Linked DNA regions of Tolumonas auensis DSM 9187. The protein of the gene in region 2 interacts with the protein of the main gene of each other region in a pairwise test. Links are inferred from orthologs where the notes say so. Each region holds a gene or a part of one and is shown on either strand. Other genes may lie near its edges. The genes, in order: tpx and ycfP.

What was found.
Region 1: the proteins of ycfP (region 2) and tpx interact in binary tests that used the Escherichia coli proteins (3 or more experiments, as listed by UniProt). The link is inferred for Tolumonas auensis DSM 9187 from one-to-one orthologs.

Annotation. Positions count from the first base shown.
Region 1 is NC_012691.1:731,971-735,260, forward strand. The notes cover bases 7-2,964. They hold tpx (thiol peroxidase), read right to left. Parts: upstream 1,757-2,964; coding sequence 1,256-1,756; downstream 7-1,255. Other genes in these bases: TOLA_RS03330 (HlyD family secretion protein), read left to right, coding at 7-425; TOLA_RS03335 (LamG domain-containing protein), read left to right, coding at 478-1,245; TOLA_RS03345 (alpha-amylase), read right to left, coding at 1,936-2,964. Also shown: more of TOLA_RS03330, read left to right, coding at 1-6; more of TOLA_RS03345, read right to left, coding at 2,965-3,290. UniProt on the Escherichia coli protein: Thiol-specific peroxidase that catalyzes the reduction of hydrogen peroxide and organic hydroperoxides to water and alcohols, respectively. Plays a role in cell protection against oxidative stress by detoxifying peroxides.
Region 2 is NC_012691.1:1,704,689-1,708,002, forward strand. The notes cover bases 183-3,164. They hold ycfP (alpha/beta hydrolase YcfP), read right to left. Parts: upstream 1,959-3,164; coding sequence 1,407-1,958; downstream 183-1,406. Other genes in these bases: TOLA_RS07840 (NAD(P)/FAD-dependent oxidoreductase), read right to left, coding at 183-1,350; nagZ (beta-N-acetylhexosaminidase), read right to left, coding at 2,065-3,057. In the rest of the region: more of TOLA_RS07840, read right to left, coding at 37-182; TOLA_RS07855 (chorismate mutase), read left to right, coding at 3,234-3,314.

The DNA.
Region 1 (3,290 bases), 970 kb from region 2 along the record:
TGAAAGCCAGACAATCGGAGTTGCAGGTTGTAGCCCCGATGGATGGAGAGGTAAAAGATGTACTGGTACAGCGGGGGATGACGGTCCGTAGCGGTGAACCGTTAATGTTGTATGCCATTCGTTCTCAACCTGTAGTGGTCGCCTATTTAACCCCCTCTGACGGGCAATTTTCCGGTATCGGACAACAGGCCACAGTGACATTGCCCGGCGGTGAAACGATAGCGGCGACGGTGAGTGAACCCACTAAAATTACCGAGCGGGTACCGGCACAACTGGCTGGCCCGTTTGATAACAACAAAGCAGCATTAAAAGTAGTGTTAAAACTGGAGCACATGCCGGTACAGGTTATTGAAGGCTTATCGGTATCGGTTCGTTTTCATTACACCAGAAACAATGTCTGGTCGCATATCCGCAATATATTCTGATGAGATGGCCGGATAATTTCATATTTCACGACAATGCACGGAGGCAATAAGAATGCTGATAGAAAAAAAATACCGATGGTTAGGGCTGTTTGCCGGGTTGTGTTGTTCGGCGGGGAACGTAGTTGCGAAAACACTGACGTTTGCCGGTGAGCAATGGGAGGTAAAAAACGGCATTGCGGCACCGGGCCCGAATAACTGGAGTGAAGATAACGCGTGGGTTGATGAACTCGGCCAGTTACATTTAAAGATCTCTTATCTGAACGGCACCTGGTACAGCGCGGAAGTGTATCAGCTGACCAATAAAGGCTTTGGTAATTATGAATGGCGTGTCAGCGGTCAGCTTGATCAGCTGGATGCCAATGTAGTACTGGGGCTGTTTCATTATGCAGGGCCGGATGGTCAGAATGAAATCGATATTGAAATGTCCAGATGGGGTGATGCTGCGGCACCACTCGGCAATTTTACGGTCTATCCTGCGTCGTCAACGCTGCCATTAAATACGCAGAGCTTTGCTGTGCTGCCAACCGGAACAGACACGATCCAGCGTTACAGCTGGCGTAGTAATGCGGTTTGCTTCCAGATGTTCAATGATAACGGCAGTGATGAACCTGCACTCAGTGACAACATTGCCAGCTGGCAATTCGCACCCAAAAACTACAGGAAAGCGATCCCGCAGATAACGATGCCGCTGCATATCAACTTATGGTTACGACAGGGTCTGGCACCGACGGATGGTCAGGAAGTAGAAGTGGTCATTAAGCGCTTTAACTTTACAGCGAGTCAGAATATACCTACTGACACAGCATCATGGTGCCAGTAGGTTATCGGTTTTAAGCCAGCGCTTTCAGTGCTGCATCGTAATTGGGTTCATGGGTGATTTCATCAACCAGCTCGGCGTGCAGCACTTTATCTGCTTCATCCAGCACCACTACTGCACGGGCCGTCAGGCCGGCCAGAACGCCGTCAGCGATATCCACACCATAAGCCTGTTTGAATTCTGCGCCACGCAGGGTAGACAGCGTGATTACATTATCCAGACCTTCCGCACCGCAAAAACGCGCCAGAGCAAATGGCAGATCAGCAGAAATACACAGCACTACGGTGTTTTCCAGCTTGCCGGCAGCTTCATTGAAGTGGCGCACAGATGCCGCACACACGGAGGTGTCCACGCTTGGGAAGATGTTCAGCACTTTACGTTTGCCAGCGAAAGAGGCCAGGGTGACATCAGCCAGTTCTTTGTTGACCAGTGAAAAAGGCTTGGCGGTTGTACCGGCTTTCGGGAAGTCGCCGTTAACAGTTACCGGGTTACCAGCCAGAGTTACAGTTGCCATGTCACTATCTCCTTGCATGTAGGGATTATTGATTGTGCGCAATATAATTGCTAACAACTAAATGTAACCGATTTAACAGATATTCAACAAGTATATTTGGTTTTAAATGAAACGCCGGAAATTCAGGAGCAGAAAAAATGACGGCCACAGTAGGGCCGTCATCGGTTGGACAACAAAGATCAATGAGCCGGCGTGCCGCCCCACACCACCATTACCTTATCTTGCTGGTACTGACGGCTAAAGGCGTAATAACCGCTGGCTGGCAGCGTAGTTTGCTGACCGGCACCGATTGCCGGATGACGGGCGCGGAACTGACTGATTTTCTGCCAGTGGGTGAGCAATGCAGCTTTGTCATCTTTCAGCTCATTCCAGTTCATATCTGAACGGGTGCCTTGTATCGGATCAGAACCGGTCGCACCAAACTGGCGGCCACTTTCATCACCGTAGTAGATCTGCACGGCTCCGGGCGCCAGCAATAACAGGCTGCCAGCCAGTTTCTGTTTTGCTATGTCGTTTTTCGCATCGTCATGGAAGAACAGTCGGGTATCGTGTGACGAGAGATAACTCAGCACATTCATGTCTTGTAGCTTTTCTGCCATCTGACGATAAGTGCCATCAATGTTGGCGTAGCATTCCAACGACTGTTTTGCCTGATCCTGAAAATCAAAATTGATCATGCTGTCAAAACCATGCTGAAAATAATCGCTCTTCATGACGCCATGTCCCCACGATTCGCCGGTCATCCAGAATGGCGCGTTATCCAGTGCTTCCTGCGGGTGCGCTTTTTTCCATTCCGCTAATGCCTGGGTGGCTTGGGTCTTTAACTGATCCCAGGCTGGTTTTTCGACATGTTTGGCAGTGTCAACGCGAAAACCATCGATGCCATAGTCGCGCACCCACTGACTCAGCCAATGCGTGATGTAATCCCGTGGCGCGTAGCCGGCAATTTCTTTGGCGTTGGTATCCTTTTTATAACGATAGAAATTAGGTAACCCGCTGGCCTGGGTGGCTTCGGTTTTCACATCAGGCAGGAAGGCAAGTGACATGGTCAGATCGTCATAACCGGGGTTATCGTAATTCCCGATGCCGGAGCGGATCCATTTTTTGCCCCACCAGTTTTCCCAGGCAGTACCCTCACTGAAATTGATGAAGTTGTTGAAGCTGTGCCAGTTTTCGCCTTTGCCGGGTTGCCAGTTGGTCCAGCGTTCACCGAGCAGTTGCTTTTGTTCATCGGCTTTCAGATGCAGTGCGCCGAACTGAAATTCCTGCATGTCAGCCAATGTCGCATACCCCACATGATTCATTACCACATCAAACAATATACGGATGCCGCGTTTGTGCGCCTGTTCTACCAGCGTATGCAGCTCTTGCTCGGTGCCCATGTTGGCATCGAGTTTGGTCCAGTCCAGCGCGTAGTAACCATGATAAGCATAATGCGGGAAATCACCGTTGGTGCCACCACCGATCCAGCCGTGAATTTGTTCCAGTGGTGAGCTGATCCACAGGGCATTGACGCCGAGTTGTTGCAGATAAT
Region 2 (3,314 bases):
GGCATCTCAGCCGGCTCTCTTTTATCAAAAACTGAATCAATGCAACTTCAGGCGTGGACGTAAAATACGGTTCAGCTGACCAACCAGCATGATCAAACCTGTTTTCACATAACCATACAGCGCAACCTGATGCATACGATACAGAGAGATATACATCATGCGTGCAATACGGCCTTCAATCATCATTGATCCACGCATCAGGTTACCCATTAAGCTACCAACGGTAGAGAAATTACTCAGGGAAACCAGTGAGCCGTAATCAACATACTGATAAGGTTTCAGTTCACCACCATTGATCTGTGCCAGAATATTCTTCATGCACTGTGTTGCCATCTGGTGTGCAGACTGGGCACGAGGCGGAACCAGTTTGCCATCTTCCATCGCACAGGCAGCACAGTCACCGATCGCGTAGATATGATCATCAACTGTCGTCTGCAAAGTACCTTTCACAACCAGCTGGTTGGCACGGTTCGTTTCCAGACCACCGATTTCTTTCATGAAATCAGGTGCTTTCACACCGGCAGCCCATACCATCAGGTCAGCTTCAATCAGCTCACCGTCTTTAGTCATCAGGCCTTTATCCGTCGCTTCGCTGACAAAAGTTGCGGTACGGATATCCACTCCCAGCTCTGTCAATTCATGATGAGCAGCAGCAGAAATACGCTCCGGCAAAGCAGGCAGAATACGAGGACCAGCTTCAACAACGGTCACATTCAGGCTACGGCGGGACAGGTTTTTATAACCATATGCCGTCAGCTCTTCTACTGCATTATATAATTCGGCAGAAAGTTCGATGCCGGTTGCACCAGCACCTACGATAGCAATCTTGATGCTACCTTCCTGAGGAATATCAGTATTGCTGGTGGTACGGGAACCCGCAAAACGCAGGAATTTATCCATCAGAATATTATGGAAACGGAACGCCTGATCCGGGCTATCCAGGAAAATACAATTATCACGAACACCCGGCGTATTGAAATCATTAGAAACAGAACCCAGTGCAATCACCAGATAGTCATACTCGATTTCACGTTCACCTAGAACTTCTTCGCCCTTCTCACCATAAATAGGTGCCAGAACAACACGTTTTTCCTGACGTTTGATATCGGTCAATGTGCCTAACTGGAATTCAAATGCATTGTGGCGTGCCTGAGATTGATAGCTCAATGCATCAACCCCTGCATCAAGCGAGCCGGCAGCTACTTCGTGCAGTAATGGTTTCCATAAATGGGTACGGTTACGATCAACCAGCGTGATCTGAGCCTTACCATTTTTACCCAATTTACGCCCCATACGAGTGGCCAACTCCAGGCCACCGGCTCCACCGCCAATAATGACAATTTTGGTCATACCAGAAATACCTTTTTCATTACTTATGTTAAGGATGCGTTATACGTCCTCAAAAATCACTTGCTTAAGCCTGCATCTTTAAATGCTTTGATTTGTTGCAAGTGAGCTGACAGATCCTTGAATTTATGGGTTTGTTTCTCATCCCATATAATGTCGTAATAATCTTTCAATGTATCTGCAATGCATCTATTATCCATGACTTCATCGTTAACAGAAAGGATACAAATGCACTTTCCTGCATTTTTTTTACGGAATTCAGTTACACATTTAGATGCAATATCTGTGTATTCTTCCGGTCTTTCAATCCTGCCCTGCATATTCTTTTCAGGGGAAAGATTAGGATTAATCAGTACTTGCCGGATACCACATAAAAAACCAATACGCTCACTCCAGTACCCCCCAAGACCCACGCCACAAATCAGCGGAGCCGGATCATCAGATGTCGTGATATGGCGATGTACTTCTTTCAATAAATCACTCATATCCTGACGAGGATGGATAGTGCTGTAACTCACCAGGCGGACATCAGGATCGATAAAGCGAAGTTGCATTATTTTTTCAAAATTGCCAGGGCTGGTGGCGTCAAAGCCGTGCAGATAAATAATCATGATGGATCCCTCAATCAACAACCTTGTCAGGGATCCACCATAGCAGGTCTTACGCTAAGCGGTCACTGCCAAGCCTCGAAAGGCTGCTTAAGATCAAAATATGATGTTAATTAACAAACTCTTCGGTAAAAATCTGCACTCTGTTCTGCGTGTTTTTCCAGCGGGATGTCGACGTTAAACGAGACCAGTCACCATTATTTGTGCTGAGTAATGATTCTGCCCGGCTTGCCGGCGGATTTTGCAACCCATCCAGAATAGCCACTGCACCCGCTCTGTTATTACAGGCAAGCAGCATGTCACAACCGGCATTGAGGGCAGCCTGTGCGCGTTCAGGATAACCGCCGGCAACAGCCGCACCTTCCATGGTCAGATCATCACTGAAGATAATACCATTGAAACCATATTTTCCCCGTAACACTTCCTGTAACCAGAAGCGCGAGAAACCGGCCGGTTGATCATCCAATTCGGTATAAATAACGTGTGCCGGCATGATGGCATCCAATTTCCCGGCAGGAATTAACTCCCGGAAAGGCACCAGATCAGTTGCTTCAATTTCTTCCCAGGAACGATTGTCGCGTGGGCTTTCCAAATGTGAATCCGCTCTGACACTGCCATGACCAGGAAAATGTTTACCTGTCGCCTTCATGCCTGCCTGGTGCATACCATCAATAAAAGCAGAAGCAAGCTGGATAACCTGCTCCGGATCGCTACTGAAACTACGATCACCAATCACATTGCTGCCCCGCTCTAAATCCAGCACAGGCGCAAAACTCAGATCAATATCATGTGCCAGCAATTCAGCGGCCATCAGCCAACCGCACTCTGTCGCTAAGTCTGTAGCCTGATTCCTAGCCTTATGTAATATCCCCATAGGTGGAATCCGGGAAAAACCATTCCGGAAACGTTGAACCCGTCCGCCTTCATGATCAACTGCAATCAGCAATGGTTTATTTGCTGCCTGACGGATCGTCTTTACCAACGCGGATAATTGTGACCGGTCATGATAATTACGGCCGAATAAGATCACCCCACCCACAGTCGGATGTCTCAGTATTTCCCGTTCTTCTGCGTCCAGTTCACAACCCTGAACATCTAACATCAAAGGACCCATTACATCCCCGCTTATAATTAAGACATGATTTCTTGTGACTATTCTATATATAGGCAGACAGGAAGTGTTACCATTTGCTGCATCAGAATGATTTACTTCTGATGATGTTTTCTTTAGTTTTCATATGCGTAATGATTATTGAATTTATACAAGGAGAGTAAGCCATGGCCACACTGGATGAGATCCGCCAGTCCATAAATGAGATTGACACCCAGTTGCTCGCTCTTTTTGCCAAACGCCGCGCA